Regions from separate parts of the Promicromonospora sp. NPDC110617 genome, predicted to be linked through region 2. Evidence: predicted binding sites of a transcription regulator. Region 2 holds the regulator's gene; the other holds the start of a gene.
The links. Region 2 encodes HspR, which represses chaperone genes until heat shock. Its sites were predicted from a motif close to AAGTTGAGTCNNNNNGACTCAACTT; they were not measured.

Region 1 (8,462 bases), on a different contig from region 2:
CGCGGTCCCTGATCATGGAGCACGACAACACCCGCTGGATCGACGAGCGGTTCGCCGCGATGGGACTCACGCTCACGTTCGGCGAGCACGTGGACGAGGACGACCAGTTCCGCAGCGCCTCGATCGAGCACCGCGTGGCCGACCTGCACGCCGCGTTCGCCGACCCGGCCGTCGCCGGCATCCTCACGGTCATCGGCGGGTTCAACAGCAACGAGCTGCTGCCCCACCTCGACTTCGACCTGATCGCCGCGCACCCCAAGGTGTTCTGCGGGTACTCCGACATCACCGCGCTGCAGAACGCGATCCTCGCCCGCACGGGCCTGGTCACCTACTCCGGCCCGCACTGGTCGAGCTGGGGCATGCGCGACCACTTCGAGCCCACGGGCGACTGGTTCCGCGCCGCGGTGACCGGCGACGCCCCGATCGTCGTCGAGCCGTCGGGGGCCTGGACCGACGACCTGTGGTTCCTCGACCAGGACAGCCGCACCCCCGTGGCGAACGAGGGCTGGTGGCGGCTGCGGCCGGGGCAGGCGTCGGGCCGGATCGTGGGCGGCAACCTCTGCACGCTCAACCTGCTCCAGGGCACCGCGAACATGCCGTCGCTCGACGGCGCACTGCTCTTCCTGGAGGACGACTTCGAGTCGAACACGGTCGCCTTCGCCCGCAACCTCACCTCCCTGCTCCAGCTGCCCGACGCCGGCGGCGTGGCCGGGCTGGTGATCGGCCGGTTCCAGGCCGCCACGGGCATGACGCGTGCGGCGCTCGACGAGATCGTCGCGCGCCAGCCCGCGCTGGCTGGCAAGCCGGTGCTGGCGGGGGTCGACTTCGGGCACACCAGCCCGCTGCTCACGATCCCGGTCGGCGGCTCGGCGGAGGTCACCGTCGGCGCGGACGAGGCGGCGCTGACGATCACCCGGCACTGATCCCGGTGCGGGAGGGGGGCGGCGTCCGCCGTCGGCGAACCCGGAAATTGAGTCGGGTCGACTCAGGTTGTACCCGTCATCAGACCCGTCCGGAGGAGGACATCATGACCACCGTTCTTACCCGTTCCCCGTTCGCCAGCACCTGGCTCCGCGAGCCGTGGAGCCAGCAGCTCGGCGTCTCCGAGGGCGTCGTGCCCGCGGCCGACGTCTACCGTGAGGGCGAGGACCTCGTCGCCCGCCTCGACCTGCCGGGCGTGAACCCGGCCGACGACATCACCGTCGAGGTCGAGGGCCGCAAGCTCGTCGTCCGCGGCGAGCGCAAGGACCAGCGCTCGGAGGAGTCCGAGGGCCGCCGCATCTCGGAGGTCCGCTTCGGCTCCTTCCGTCGTGTCGTCACCCTGCCGAAGGCCGTGGACGGCGACGCCGTGACCGCGTCCTACGACGCGGGCGTGCTGACGGTCACCGTGCCGGGCGTCTTCGCCGGCACCACGCCGCAGCGCATCGAGGTCACCACGGCCGCCTGATCCCCTCAGGCAGCCAGTCCGATGGCGCCCGACCGCACACCGCGGCCGGGCGCCGTCCGTGTTCATGGGGCAGGCAAGGAACCGAACTCATCTGCGCCGCCCGCTAGGAGCGGGCCAGGGCCGCTGCTCCCACGACCGTCGCGTCGCCGCCCAGGACCGCCCGGCGCACCTCGATACCGTGACCCGAGACGGGCGGCTCGTCGTCCAGGCGGGCCCGGATCGCGGGTTCCAGCAGGTCCCAGGCGCGAGCCAGCCCGCCGCCCACCACCACGTGCCCGACGTCGAGCAGCGCCGCGAGCACCAGCACCGCCGAGCCGACGGCGCGGCCGGCGTCGGCGAGCACCCGGAGCGCCGCCTCGTCGCCGGCCCGCGCGCGGGCCTCGATCTCCGCGGCCCCGACGAGGTCCGGGCCGACGCCGTCCGCGCCACGGCGCGCCGCACCGCCACCCACCGCACCACCACCCGCCGCGTCGACGCCGCCGGGGCTCGTCCCGCCGGGGCCTGCGCCACCCAGGAGCTCCGCGTACCGCCGCTCCACCGAGCGCCCGGACGCGAGCGTCTCCAGGTGCCCGCGCTGCCCACAGGTGCACCGTGCGTCACCGAACCCGGGCATGTGCCCGATCTCCCCGGCCGCGCCCGCGCCGCGGTACAGCGCGCCGTCCAGCCACAGCGCTCCCCCGACGCCGGTCCCGAGCGCGATCCCCGCGGCCGAGCGGACGCCGCGGACGGCGCCCCAGGTCGCCTCGCCCACGAGGAACGAGTCCACGTCGTTGGCGACCGTCACCGGCAGCCCGGTCCGGGCGGCGAGCCCGGAGCGCAGGTTCGTACCCACCCAGTCGACGAAGGAGTCGCTGGCCGCGAGCACCTCGCCCGTCACCGGGTCGACGACGCCGGCCGCGCCGACCCCGACCCCGACCGCGCTCCGCCCCGCCGTCGCGGACGCCCGCGCGACCAGCTCTGCCGCGACGTCAAGCATGGCCTGGCCGCCCGACGGCGTGGGCGCGGTCGCCGAGGCGAGCACCGCGCCGTCGGGCGTCACCAGGGCGGCGCGGATCTTGGTGCCGCCGATGTCGACGCCCGCCGTGGGCGCGTCCGTCACCGGTCCTCGCCCGCGCTCACGGCCGAGCCCGCGGCCGCACCCGGCACGGCCTCGGCCAGCCGCAGCCGCGCCGCGCGCCGTTCGCGCTGCGCCACCGGGTCCGGCGTCGGCACCGAGGCCAGCAGCTCGGCCGTGTACAGCTCACGGGGCGCGCTGAACACCTCCGCCGTCGGGCCGCTCTCCACGAGACGGCCCGAGCGCAGCACGGCCACGCGGTCGGTCAGCTCGTGCACCACGCCCAGGTCGTGGCTGATGAACAGGCAGCCGAACCCCAGCTCGGCGTGCAGGTCGCGCAGCACCTGCAGCACCTCGGCCTGGACGGACACGTCCAGCGCGCTCGTCGGCTCGTCGGCCACGAGCAGGCGGGGGCGCAGCGCGAGCGCGCGGGCCAGCCCGATGCGCTGCCGCTGCCCGCCGGAGAACTCGTGCGGGTAGCGCCGCTCGGCGCCCGCCGGCAGCCGGACGGCGTCCAGCAGCTCGCGCACCCGCGCCCGCTTCTCGGCCGGGGACAGGCGCCGCCCGTCCCGGCCGTGGATCGCCAGCGGCTCGGCGATCGACTCACCCACCAGCCGGCGCGGGTCGAGCGACCCGCCCGGGTCCTGGAACACCACGCCGACGTCGGCCAGCAGACGCCGGCGCGCCCGGCCGCGCGCCCGCGCCACCGACGTGCCGAGCAGGAGCACCTCGCCCTCGGACGGCGCGAGCAGACCCAGGCAGGCCCGGCCCGCCGTCGACTTGCCCGAGCCGGACTCGCCCACCAGGCCCAGCATCTCGCCCGCACGCACGGTCAGGTCGAGACGCTCGACAGCCCGCACGTGGCGGCCCTGCACCCGGTAGTCGAGGCTGACGCCGCGCAGGTCGAGCACGACCTCGCGGTCGCCGCCGGACGACCGATCGCCGGTCGAGCCGACAACGCCGGTCGAGCCGACCCCGCCGGTCGAGCCTGCCGAGACCTCCGACACCTCCGCACGAGGTCTCGACAAGCTCGGCCCGCGATCGCTCGCCGGCGGCGGCGCCGGCACCGCGTCCAGCAGCGCCCGCGTGTACGCGTGCGCGGGCGCCAGCAGCACCTGTTCCACCGGCCCGTGCTCCACGATCCGGCCGCCGCTCATCACGGCCACCTCGTCGGCGAGGTCGGCCACCACGCCCATGTTGTGCGTGACCAGCAGCAGCGCCGTGTCGTGCTGCGCCACCAGCTCACGCAGCAGGTCGAGGATCCCGGCCTGCACCGTCACGTCGAGCGCCGTGGTCGGCTCGTCCGCGACGATCAGCCGCGGCTCGCACGCCAGGGCGATCGCGATGACCACGCGCTGCCGCTGCCCGCCGGACAGCTCGTGCGGGTACTGCCCTGCCCGCCGCTCCGGTTCGGGGATGCCCACCGACCGCAGCAGGTCCACGGCCCGCTCGCGGGCGACGGCGCGCGGCACCCGCTCGTGGTTCAGCACCGCCTCGGCGACCTGGTCGCCCAGGGTCATGGTCGGGTTGAGCGCCGTCATCGGCTCCTGGAACACCATGGACGCCACGCGGCCGCGCAGGTCCACGAGCTGCTCCTCGGGGGTGGTGACGACGTCGCGCAGACCGTCGCCGTCGGCCAGCTCGACCGAGCCCGACACCCGCGCCGTCCCGGGCAGGAGCCCCAGCACGGACAACGAGGTGACGCTCTTGCCGGAGCCGGACTCGCCCACCAGCGCCACCACCCGGCCGCGGCGGACCTCCAGGTCGATGCCGCGCACTGCCTCCACCGCCCCGGAGTCGGTGGTGAAGGTGACGTTCAGGTCCGCGATGCGCAGGACGACGTCGCTCATGCGGTCCTCCCCTTCACGTCGACGACGTCCCGCAGCCCGTCGCCCACGAAGTTCAGGGCGCAGACCACGATCACGATCGCGAGGCCCGGCGGCAGGATGAGCCACCACGCGCCCTGGTAGATGTAGTTGATGCCGTCGTTGAGCATGGCGCCCCAGTCGGTCGTGGGCGGCTGGACGCCCATCCCGAGGAAGCTGATGTAGGCGACCAGCAGGATGGCGTCGGCCACCTGGAAGGTCGCGTTGACGACCACGGTGCCCACGGTGTTGGGGATGACGTGCGTCAGCACCGTGCGGCGGTGCGTGGCACCCATCGCGCGGGCCGCCACCACGTAGTCGCGCGTGCGGACCGACAGGGCCTCGGCCCGGATCAGCCGGGCCGGGACCAGCCAGGACACCAGCCCCAGCACCACGATCATCATGCCGACCGTCGGCCGCACGATCGTGGAGAGCACGAGCAGCAGGAAGATCGCCGGGATGGCGATGCCGGCGTCGACCACGCGCATCATGACGGCGTCCACGACGCCGCCCACGTACCCGGCCACGGCGCCCCAAAGGGTGCCGACCACCGTCGCGAGCGCCCCGGCCAGCACCCCGACCAGGAGCGACACCCGGCCGGCCACCATCAGCCGGCCCAGGTTGTCATAACCGAGCGCGTCGGTGCCGAGCGGGTGCCCGTCGACGCCGGGCGGCAGGTTGGCGGCGCCCAGGTCGGTCGCCACCTGCTCCGTGGGGTACACCAGCGGGCCGACGAGCACGAACAGCACCAGCACGGCGAGCGCGACGGCGCCCACGACGGCCAGCCGGTTCCTCGTGAAACGACGCAGCCCCGTCATCGCAGGCCGCCTCGGGTGCGCGGGTCCAGGAGGGCCTGGAGCAGGTCGGCCAGCAACGAGCCGACGACGGTGGCCACCGAGATGACGAGCACGCAGCCCAGCAGCACCGGGAAGTCGCTGCTCTGCGCGGCGCTCCAGAACAGCAGACCCATGCCGGGGTAGTTGAAGAGCTGCTCCACCACGAGCGCGCCGCCGAACATGACGGGCAGGTAGTAGCCGAGCATCGCGACGACGGGCGTCAGCGAGTTGCGCAGCACGTGCCGCAGCACGACGCCGCGGTAGGCGGTGCCCTTGGCGCGGGCGGTGCGCACGTAGTCCTCGCCGAGGTTGTCGAGGGTCGAGGAGCGCATGTAGCGGCTGAACGTCGCCACGATCGGTACCGCACCCGTGAGCACGGGCAGCACGAGCCCGGCCGGCTGGGCCAGCACCTCGGCGATCCCGGTGCCCTGGGGCGCCGCCGCGGGGAACAGCCCGGCGTTCTGGCTGAGCAGCAGGATGAGGAGCATCCCGAGGAAGAACGTCGGCGTCGAGTAGGCGACGATCGCCAGCGTGGACAGCCAGTAGTCGACGGCGCGGTTGCGGCGCACGGCCTGGTAGACGCCGGCCGGCACGGCGACCAGCACCGCGACGACGAGCGAGAGCCCGGTCAGCAGCAGCGTCTTGGGCAGCCGCAGCGCGATGGCGTCGGAGACCGACTGGTTGAGCAGGTACGACTCGCCGAGGTCGCCCGTCAGCGAGCGCCCCAGGAACGACAGATACTGCAGCACCACGGGCTGGTCCAGGCCGTTGGCGGCCTCGAAGGCCGCGATCTGCTCGGGGGTGGCCTGCTGGCCGAGGACGCCGCGGGCGGGGCCGCCGGGCAGCGCGTGCAGCAGCGCGAACACGATGACGCTGACCACGAGGATCACGGCGAGCGCCTGGAGCACGCGCCGGATCAGGAAGCGGCCGAAGCCGCCGCGGGCTGCCCTGACGGGCGCGGGCGCGGCGGCTCCGGCTTCGACGGTCCCGCTCTGCGCGGGGACGGCTGTCGTCATGTCAGCCGGCCCAGCTCCAGCGCTGCGGGTGGAAGCTGGCGAGCGGGTCCTGCGTGGTGCCCTCCAGCCCGTCCTTGATCACGGAGACCTGGTAGACGGGGTTGGGCAGCCACATGACCGGCAGGTTCTCGGCGCCGAACTTCGAGTACTCCTGCATGACCGACGGGTCGGTGCTCTCGGTGGAGTCGTGCATGAGGGTGTCGAGCTCCTCGTCCGAGTAGGAGCCGAAGTTCGACGCGGCGCCCGTGCCGAACACCCGCTCGCCGCTCGGGTACCCGCCGAAGTACCAGCTCCCGGCGGTGCCGAAGAACGGCAGCTCCCAGTCGCAGTCCGCCTGGTCGGCGGTGCACGGGGCGATCGAGGACAGCACCGTGTTCAGCGGCGCGCTCTCGATGGTCACACCCACGCCGGCCTGCTCGAAGGTGGACTTGATCTCGGCGAACATGTTGTCGGTCTCGGCCGAGCCGCTCTGCGTCAGGATCGTGATCGCGAGCTGCTGCCCCTTCTCGACGTCCTTGCCGCACTCGTCGTCGCCGTCGCCCGGGCTGGTGCACTCCAGCACGCCGTCGGACCCCGCGGTCCAGCCGTGGTCGGCCAGCAGCGCGGCCGCGGCCTCCGGGTCGAACGGGTACGGGTTGGTCTTCTGCTCCTCGGAGAGGAAGTCGCTCTCGGGGTTCTGCGGCACGGGGCCGTAGCCGGGCAGCGCGGCGCCCTTCCAGATGACGTCGGAGATCTGCTCCTGGTCCACCAGGTGCTGGAGCGCCTGGCGCACGTAGAGCTGGCGGTAGACCGGGCCGAGCTCGGGGTGGTTGAAGTTGTACGGCAGGTAGGTGATGGACCAGCCCGCCCACGGCTCGACGGCGTAGCCGAGCGACTCGTACTGCTCCGGCGCGTCCAGGCCGGTCGTGGGGATGTACCCGTAGTCGACGGCGCCGGAGCGCACCGCGTTCACCTCGGCGTCGGTCGAGGTGTACGGCAGCAGGTTGACGGTGTCGATCGAGGCGGCGTCGTCGCCGTCGTACTTCTCGTTCTTCGTCAGCTCGACCTGGCCACTGTCCGTGAACCCGGTCAGGGAGTACGGGCCGTTGATGGTCTGCCACAGCGGGTTGGACTCGTAGGTGCCCAGGTCCTCGCTCTGGGTGACGAGGTAGTCGAAGATCGCCTTCGCGCCGTCCTTCGTCTCGGCGAGCGCCGGGTCGGGCTCGTCCCCGTCGGCGGCCTTGGCCCAGGCGTGCGCGGGCAGCGGCACCACGAGCGTGAGCTGGGAGGCCTGCAGCCACTCCGGGTTGTAGACCTTGTCGAAGGTGAGCTCGACGGTCTTCTCGTCGGGCGTGGCCACCTCGGTGACGTTGTCGGGCATGCGCCCCTCGGAGTAGCTGGCCCAGACGTCCGTGTTGGCCTGGACGAGGTCGAACCAGAACTTCACGTCCGCCGAGGTGACGGGCTCGCCGTCGCTCCAGGTGCGGTCGTCGAGGGTGATCGTCACGGTGCGGGAGTCGTCGGAGAAGGTGATCTCGTCGGCGAGATCGGCGCTCGCCACGCGCCCCACCTCCCCCTCGGAGCCGTCGTAGGCCACCAGGGGCTCCCAGAGGGTGCGCATGATGGCGGAGTTGTGGGTCGCGAGCTTGCCCGCGATGCCCAGCGGCACGATCCAGTTGGGGGTCGCGTTGGCGGGCAGGGCGTAGTTCACGTCGGTACGGGCGGCGGACGCGTCCGCACCGGAGGACGTCGAGCATCCGGCGAGGAGGGCGACGGCGGCGGCCGCGCCGACGGCCAGCCGTGCGGCCCGTCCGGCATGCGTGGTGCGCATCTGGGTCTCCTTGGTCTGCGGGGCTGACGACGCCGGGGCCTGTGCGGCACGGGCACTTGTTTCGTCAGCCGAATAATGGAGCACCGTAGACGTACTAAGTTTCCCGGATCTATGCGAAAGCCGTAACAAGACTGTTAATTCGGCGCCGCAAAAAGGCCCGTCCGTCCGGAACAGCAGGAACGTGGTGCAGACTCTTGCCCAGCACTTGTTCCACCTATCGAAAAAAGTTCTGCACCACGTCTGGAGGAGGCCCGTGCCCCAGCCCACGCGTCCCCGGGCCGCCGCGCCGCGGCTCGAGCGGGAGATCCTCGTGCTCGTGTCCAGCGGCCGCGCCCGCTCGCGCAAGGAGATCGCCGAGTCGCTCGGCATCGCGCCGTCCACCGTCTCGCAGCGCGTGCAGGCGATGCTCGCCGCGGGCGCCCTGGAGGAGACGG
Region 2 (8,462 bases):
GTGGGATCGGCCTGGCCGCGGGCCCCGTGGCCGGCGGCGCGCTGACCGACGCCTTCGGCTGGCCCGCCATCTTCCTGGTCAACCTGCCCGTCGGCGTGGTGCTGCTGCTGGTCGGTCTGCGCAGCCTGGAGGAGTCCCGCAAGCCGGGCGCCCCCGCGATCGATGTCCCGGGAACGGTGCTGTCGATCCTGGGGGTGGGCGTGCTGACCTACGGGCTGATCGAGGGCGGTGCCCGCGGCTGGACCTCGCCCGTGATCCTCGGCAGCTTCGCCGTCGCGCTGGTCCTCGTCGTCGCCTTCGTCGTCGTCGAGGCGCGCCGCTCCGCCCCGATGCTTCCGCTCCGGCTGTTCCGGCAGCGGCTGTTCACCGTGTCCAACGCCGCCATGGTCGTGGTGGGGTTCGCGCTCATGGGTTCGTCGTTCTTCTTCTCCCAGTACTTCGTGTACGTCCAGGGCGCCTCGATCCTGCACGCCGGCCTGCAGACCTTGCCGCTGTCCCTCGCCATGGTGGTCGTCAGCCCGTACGCGGGGCGGCTCGCCGCCAGGTACGGCTTCCGCGTCGTGGTCACCGGCGGCCTGGTCCTGGCCGGCCTGGGGCTGCTGGCGCTCGGCACCGTGCACGCCGACACCGGCTACGGGAACGTGTGGTGGCGGCTCGGGGTGGCCGGGATCGGTTTCGCCCTGACCATGTCCCCGCTGACGGGCGCCGCCGTCCAGGCGGTCAGCCCGCTCGAGGGCGGTCTCGCGTCCGGCATCAGCAGCACCACCCGCCAGATCGGCGCGGTGCTCGGTGTGGCGGTGCTCGGGGCTGTCGTCCGTGCCCGGCAGTCCGACGGCGCCACCTTCGAGGCTGGTCTCAACAGCGCCTTCGTCGTGGCCGGTGCCGTGGCGTTGGCCACCGCCGTGTGCACCGGCCTGTGGCTGGCGGGGTCCAGGTCCGCGGAGGACGTCGGGGCGCCACGTCGCCCGGCGCCCGGACCGGACGGTGGTGTCGAGCGGGAACTTTTCAGCCACGTTCGTAGTTGAGTGAAGTGGACTCAACTTTGCGAGGGTCAGCTTGCTTCCTGGCGAGCACCGGCTTAAGTTGAGTGCAGCAGACTCAATCTGTCGAAGGAAGGCAGCAGACATGGCACGCGCAGTAGGTATCGACCTCGGCACGACGAACTCGGTGGTGGCGGTCCTCGAGGGTGGGGAGCCCACCGTCATCGCCAACGCGGAGGGCTCGCGGACCACCCCCTCGGTGGTCGCGTTCTCCAAGACCGGCGAGGTCCTCGTGGGTGAGGTCGCCAAGCGTCAGGCGGTCACCAACGTGGACCGCACCATCTCCTCGGTCAAGCGCCACATGGGCACCGACTGGACGGTGGACATCGACGACAAGAAGTACACCGCGCAGGAGATCTCGGCCCGCATCCTGGGCAAGCTCAAGCGCGACGCCGAGGAGTACCTGGGCGAGCCCGTCACGGAGGCCGTGATCACGGTCCCGGCGTACTTCAACGACGCCGAGCGCCAGGCGACCAAGGACGCCGGCCAGATCGCCGGCCTGGACGTCAAGCGCATCGTCAACGAGCCCACCGCGGCCGCGCTCGCCTACGGCCTGGAGAAGGGCAAGGAGGACGAGCTCATCCTGGTCTTCGACCTCGGTGGCGGCACGTTCGACGTCTCCCTGCTCGAGGTGGGCAAGGACGAGGACGACTTCTCGACCATCCAGGTGCGCGCCACCTCCGGTGACAACCGCCTCGGTGGTGACGACTGGGACCAGCGCGTCGTGGAGCACCTCATCAAGCAGGTGAAGAACTCCTCGGGCGTCGACCTGTCGAAGGACAAGATCGCCCTGCAGCGCCTCCGTGAGGCGGCCGAGCAGGCCAAGAAGGAGCTCTCGTCCGCGACGAGCACCAACATCTCGATGCAGTACCTCTCGATGAGCGAGAACGGCCCCATCCACCTGGACGAGAAGCTCACGCGGGCCCAGTTCCAGCAGATGACGCAGGACCTCATCGACCGCACCAAGGCGCCGTTCCACGCCGTGATCCGCGACGCCGGCATCTCGGTGTCGGACATCGACCACGTGGTGCTCGTGGGTGGTTCCACCCGCATGCCCGCCGTGACCGAGGTCGTCAAGGAGCTCACCGGTGGCCGCGAGCCCAACAAGGGCGTGAACCCGGACGAGGTCGTCGCCGTCGGCGCCGTGCTGCAGGCCGGCGTCATCTCCGGTGACCGCAAGGACGTCCTGCTGATCGACGTCACCCCGCTGTCCCTCGGCATCGAGACCAAGGGTGGCGTGATGACCAAGCTCATCGAGCGCAACACCGCGATCCCGACCAAGCGCAGCGAGGTCTTCTCCACGGCGGACGACAACCAGCCGTCCGTGGCGATCCAGGTGTTCCAGGGCGAGCGCGAGTTCACCCGCGACAACAAGCCGCTGGGCGTCTTCGAGCTCACCGGCATCGCCCCGGCCCCGCGCGGCGTGCCGCAGATCGAGGTCACCTTCGACATCGACGCGAACGGCATCGTGCACGTGTCCGCCAAGGACCGCGGCACGGGCATGGAGCAGTCGATGAAGATCACGGGCGGCTCCGCGCTCCCCAAGGACGACATCGACCGCATGGTCAAGGACGCCGAGCTGCACGCCGAGGAGGACAAGAAGCGGCGCGAGGAGGCGGACACCCGCAACCAGGCCGAGGCCTTCGCGTACTCCATGGAGAAGCAGATCGCGGACAACCGCGACAAGCTCCCGGCCGAGGTCGTCACCGAGGTCGAGGCGGACATCGCCGCCGTGAAGTCCGCGCTCGAGGGCGAGGACGCCGACGCCGTGAAGAGCTCGTACGAGAAGCTCGGCGCGTCGTCGCAGAAGATCGGCGAGGCGCTGTACGCGGCCGAGCAGCCCGCGGCGCAGGGTGCCGAGGGCGCCCCGCAGACGGCGAACGCCCAGTCCGCCAAGGACGAGGACGTCGTCGACGCCGAGATCGTGGACGACGAGGACGAGCGCAAGTGACGGACGAGCACCAGCAGGGACCTCCCGAGCCCGAGGGCTCGGGGGAGCACCCCTTCCAGTTCACGGACAAGCGCAAGGTGAACGCCTCCGGCGACGAGGCGCGACCGGCCGAGCCCGCTCCGGCGGACGACGCCGCCGCGGCGGACGAGTCCGCCGCGAGCCCCGCACCGGAGGACGCGCCGGCCGACCCGCTGGCCGGGCTCGACTTCGAGCCCTCCGGTGACGCCGCCGAGGCGTCCGAGGTCCTCAAGGCCAAGGCGGAGGCGGCGGAGCACCTGGACGCGCTGCAACGCGAGCGGGCCAGCTTCACGAACTACCGCAACCGGGCGCTGCGCGATCAGGACGCCGCGCGCGACCGGGGCGTGCAGGACGTGCTGGCGGCGCTGCTGCCCGTGCTCGACGACGTCGAGCGCGCGAAGCAGCACGGCGAGCTGAGCGGTCCCATGGCGGCGATCGCGGAGAAGCTCGACCAGAGCCTGCAGAAGTTCGGCGTCGAGCGGTTCGGCAAGGTGGGGGAGGAGTTCGACCCCACCCTGCACGAGGCGCTCATGCACTCGACCGACGCGGACGCGACGGCCGCCACGGTGAACCTCGTGGTGGAGCCCGGGTACAAGATCGGCAACAAGGTGGTCCGGGCGGCGCGCGTAGGCGTCGTCGGACCGGAGTGATCCGCCGGTGGCCGAGCTGGTCGAGACCTTGGTCTCGACCAGCTCGACCACCGGTGTCGACGCGGAAGGAGGTGCCATGACCGGTCAGGACTGGATGGAGAAGGACTTCTACGCCGTGCTGGGCGTGTCCAAGGACGCCGACGACGCGGCCATCAAGAAGGCCTACCGCAAGCTCGCGCGTCAGTACCACCCCGACCAGAACCAGGGGAACGCGGCGGCGGAGTCGAAGTTCAAGGAGATCGGCGAGGCCTACGCGGTGCTCTCCGACCCGGAGCAGCGCCGCCAGTACGACGCCGTGCGCGCCATGGCGGGCGGCGCCCGCTTCTCGGCGGGTGCCGGCGGCGCCGGTGCCGGCGGGTTCGAGGACATCATGGGTGCCATGTTCGGCGGCGCCCAGGGCACGGGCGGCCGGGGCGGGCCACGCGTCCGCTACCCGCAGGGCGGGAACGGCGGCTTCGAGGACATCCTCGGCTCCATGTTCGGCGGAGGCCGGACGGCCTACGGCGCCGGCACCACCGGGTACGCCACGCCGACCTCGGGCGCGGACGTCGCCGCCCAGGTGACGCTGCCGTTCCGGGCGGCCGTGGAGGGTACGACGGCGGAGCTCGAGGTCAACGGCCGCACCATCACGGCCCGGATCCCCGCGGGGATCAACGACGGCAGGAAGATCCGGCTGCGGGGCAAGGGCCGGCCGGGAGTGGCCGGCGGCCCCGCGGGCGACCTCGTCGTGACGGTGCACGTCACGCCGCACCCGGTCTGGACGCTGGACGGCGTGGACCTGCGCATGACCGTGCCCGTCACGTTCGCGGAGGCGGCGCTCGGCACCACGCTGGAGGTACCCACCCTGGACGGCGCCACGGTGCGGCTCAAGGTGCCGGCGGGCACGCCGTCGGGCCGGGTGCTGCGCGTCAAGGGGCGCGGCGTGCAGACGGCGAAGGCGACCGGCGACCTGCTCTTCACCGTGCAGGTGGCCGTGCCGCAGAAGCTCAGCAAGAAGGCCAGGCAGGCGCTCGAGACGTTCGCCGCCGAGAGCGACGGCGAGGACGTGCGCGCCGGGCTGGCCGCGCGGGCGGCGGAATGACGGCCGGTGCGGTGGGGCGGCTGCCCTGCCGCACCGGGTTCGGCTAACCTGCCCGCACCAACAGTGCAAAACAGACTTGGGAGGTGCGCATGGTCGACGACGACACACCCGTGCTCACCGTGTCCAAGGCCGCCGAGCTCGCGGGCATGCACCCGCAGACGCTACGGCAGTACGACCGCCTCGGCCTGGTGGTGCCCCGGCGCACGCGCGGCCGCGGCCGCCGGTACTCGCGCCGCGACGTGGCACGCCTGCTGCAGGTGCAGCAGCTCGCCCAGGGCGAGGGCATCAACCTCGCCGGGATCAAGCGCATCCTCGACCTGGAGGCGCACGTCTCCGTGCTGGAGGAGCGCCTCGGTGACCTGCTGATGCGGGTCCAGGAGGAGGGGCGCGTGTTCGCCGCAGGTCCGGCGGCGGGCGACGTCGTGGTGGTCCAGCGAGGTCAGCGCGTCCGCAGCGCGGCGGTGCGCGTGGACCTGGAGCACCGTGCCGCCGGTGGGGGTGCCGTGGTGCTCTGGCGGCCGGCCCCGCGGCGCGAGGAGTGACCGCGTCCTCGACGTCCGGTTGATTTCAGCAATGGCATTCTTTCGTTAATCAAGAATACTCGCGAGAGTATAGGTAAGGCATTCCTTGCTCCACGCGATCTCCCCTTTCGGAATACGATCGATGTATTCCGCAGGAGTGACGCACCGAGCGAGGAGAGATGCCATGAGCACGCTGATGGAAATGCCCGAGGTCGTCGAGTGCTCGATCGACGGCTGCGGGTACAACCACGAGCACGGCTGCCACGCCGGCGCCGTCACCATCGGAGGGCACGCGGGCGACGCCTCCTGCGCCACGTTCATCCCGCTGAGCACCAAGGGCGGCCTGGAGAAGGTGATCGCCCACGTCGGCGCCTGCCAGCGCGCGGAGTGCACCCACAACGACCACCTGGAGTGCAACGCGGCGTCGATCCGCGTGGGACCGGGCCCCGAGGACCCGGGGCACGCCGACTGCCTCACCTTCGAGCAGGCCTGAACCCTCGCGCACGGCTGAGGCCGGGCGCGAGGCGTCCGGCGCTCAGCGCGCCAGGTGGTCCAGGAGGAGCAGTGCGTCCCCGTGCGTCCCGGGAAGCCGCTCGACCCACACCCGGGTCGGGCGGCGCACCTCTGTCGTCAGGCCGAGCACCTCGGCGTTGCGCTCCACGACGCGGCGCAGCGACTGGCCGAGCTCCGCCGTCGTCGGGCCGCGCTCGCACAGCACCACGAACGTGCCGTCGCCGACGGCCGCCATCGGGTGGCCCTCGCCGAACACCTGGTGCAGGGTGCGGCCGATCGCGGCGGAGCGCGCCAGCCGCTGCCAGGTGTCGAGGTTCTCCAGGCCCACGTCGAGCACCAGCAGGCAGTGGGACTCGCCCGCGGTCGAGCCGGTGCGCTGGGCGACACCGTAGGTCTCGCGCAGCCGCTCGCCCAGGTACTCACCGGTGGGCAGGCCGGTCGAGGGGTCGTGCGTGGCGATCTGGTAGGGCACGCGCTCGCGCTCCCCGACCCAGCCGATCGCCGCGGCGCGCAGCGCGCCGACATCCGTGGGCCGCCCGAAGGCGGCGTAGAGGCAGGCGACGTCGTCCAGGGCCTCGGTGATTCCCGCACCCACCCCGGCGCGCGCCGCACCGAGCCGTTCGGCCGGCGCGATCACGCCACGGCCCTCGGCCAGTGCCTCTGCTAGCGCTTCTGCGGCGGGGTGCTCCCAGTCGTTCGGCCGGATCCAAACCGACGCCAGACTCGTAGCGCGCCACCGCTCGCGCAGGTCGTGCACACGCACCCGCGCCTCCTGCTGTGCCTCGCTCATACTGATGGGACCCTCACGGGGATACATCATGACGCACCTTCGAGTGTGACGTGCCGGACTTCACCCGGGCATCACCCCGGAATCTGGAATTCCACCCCCTAAAACTTCCGCCTGGCTCTATAGTCTTGGCAGGACGGCGACAGTCAACGGCAGCGCGACCACCGCGAGAGTCTGGGTAGACGTGAGGCAAGTCGAGAGCAGCACAGGGGAAACCCCCAGCGACGCGGAACTGATTCTGCAGGTCAGGTCAGGTGACCGCGATGCTTTTGGCGTGCTCTACGAGCGCCACGCGGCCGCCGCTCGTGCCCTCGCCCGGCAGTACGTGCCGGCCGCTGACGCGGAGGACGTCGTCGCCGACGCGTTCAGCAAGCTGTTCGAGATGCTGCGCCGCGGGGTCGGCCCCGACGCCGGGTTCCGCCCCTACCTGTACACGATGGTCCGCCACCGGTCGTTCGACGTGTCGCGCGGCGCCGCGCGCACCCGGCCGAGCACCGACGACGAGATCGAGTCCGTCCTCGGCCGGGTGGCCTCGAAGGACGACCCGGCGCTCGAGGGCTTCGAGCGCAGCGTGATCGCCAAGGCCTACGTCGACCTCCCGGAACGGTGGCGCGAGGTCCTCTGGTACGTGCTCGTGGACGAGCTCAAGCCCGCCCAGGTCGCGCCCGTGCTCGGCCTCAGCCCCAACGGGGTGTCCGCCCTGCTCTACCGCGCCAAGGAGGCGCTGCGGGCCGGGTACCTCCAGCAGCACCTGTCGCACGCGCCGTCCGACACGTGCCGCACCGTCAACCCGCTGCTCGGCGGGTACGTGCGCGCGAGCCTGTCCAAGCGCGAGACCACCAAGATCGACGAGCACCTGTCCACCTGCGCCACCTGCAGCGCCCTCGTGCTCGAGCTGCACGACGTGGCGCACGGGATGAAGACCGTCATCGCCCCGCTCGTGCTGGGCGCGGGCGGCCTCGCCCTGGTCGGGGCCGGCGCCCCGATCGGCGGCCTGGTCGTCGCCGCGAAGGCCGGCGCTGGCGCGGCGGCTCATGGCGCGCACTCCGCCTCCGCCATGAGCGCGGCGTCGAGCGGCTCGTTCTCCGGCGCGGTGTCGTCCGCCGTGTCCACCACCGCGGGCGCCGTCGCCTCCGCCGCGGCTGCGGCGACGGGTGGCAGCGTGGCCGCGGGCGCGCTCGCCGTCGCCGCCGTCGGCCTGGTCGCGGCGCTGCAGATCACGGCGCCGCCGGAGGCCGACACGCTGATCGACACCGTGATCGCCACCAACGAAGCCCGGGAGCTGCCGGGCGGCAGCTCCGCCGAGGAGGTCAAGGGCGGCGACCCCGTGCTGCCGACCGATGTGGTGCCGAGCAAGGACACCGCGTACATCGAGGTCGACTACGCGGACGCCGCGCAGCCCCTGACGCCCCGCCAGGCCCAGAACCTGTCGTTCACCGTGCAGAACACGGGCGCCGCCGACGCGACGGGTACCCAGCTCGAGGTCACGCTCCCGAGCGGGCTCACGGTCACGAAGCCGGAGGGGTCCTTCGGTACGGGGATCGGCGGCCGTCTGGTCGCCGGCACCGTGCCCTCCTCGACGGGCGCGACGCCTACCCCGTCCGCCACGCCGGCGGCCGGCGTGGCCGACGGCACGTCGTCCGGGTCGAAGGCCGACGCCTCGGCGGGCTCGTCCACCAGCGAGATCGCCGTCCCGACGTCGCCGAGCGCGTCGCCCAGCGCGCCCGCCACCGAGGGCTCCGTGCCGGTCGAGGCCCCGGTCGGCTGCACGCCGACCGAGCGGGCCAACGTCGTGCTCTGCTCGATCGGCGAGCTCGCGCAGGGCGTGACGCGCAGCGTCGTCGTGCCCGTGCAGGCGAATGCCGGCGGTGACTACCCGGTGAGCGCCAAGGTCTGGGCCG

Region 1: the regulator HspR is predicted to act here: its motif matches at 968-992, upstream of ACZ7LE_RS05665 (Hsp20/alpha crystallin family protein).

Annotation. Positions count from the first base shown of each region.
Region 1 is NZ_JBVKBM010000001.1:1,305,261-1,313,722, reverse strand. It holds gene ACZ7LE_RS05670 (S66 family peptidase) at 1-923, shown strand, start outside; gene ACZ7LE_RS05665 (Hsp20/alpha crystallin family protein) at 1,028-1,447, shown strand; gene ACZ7LE_RS05660 (ROK family protein) at 1,551-2,546, opposite strand; gene ACZ7LE_RS05655 (dipeptide ABC transporter ATP-binding protein) at 2,543-4,351, opposite strand; gene ACZ7LE_RS05650 (ABC transporter permease) at 4,348-5,184, opposite strand; gene ACZ7LE_RS05645 (ABC transporter permease) at 5,181-6,218, opposite strand; gene ACZ7LE_RS05640 (peptide ABC transporter substrate-binding protein) at 6,220-8,028, opposite strand; gene ACZ7LE_RS05635 (ROK family transcriptional regulator) at 8,282-8,462, shown strand, end outside.
Region 2 is NZ_JBVKBM010000004.1:45,281-53,742, forward strand. It holds gene ACZ7LE_RS21915 (MFS transporter) at 1-1,025, shown strand, start outside; gene dnaK (molecular chaperone DnaK) at 1,126-2,991, shown strand; gene grpE (nucleotide exchange factor GrpE) at 2,988-3,659, shown strand; gene ACZ7LE_RS21930 (DnaJ C-terminal domain-containing protein) at 3,736-4,740, shown strand; gene ACZ7LE_RS21935 (heat shock protein transcriptional repressor HspR) at 4,830-5,282, shown strand; gene ACZ7LE_RS21940 (DUF1540 domain-containing protein) at 5,446-5,754, shown strand; gene ACZ7LE_RS21945 (nucleotidyl cyclase domain-containing protein) at 5,797-6,564, opposite strand; gene ACZ7LE_RS21950 (sigma-70 family RNA polymerase sigma factor) at 6,836-8,462, shown strand, end outside.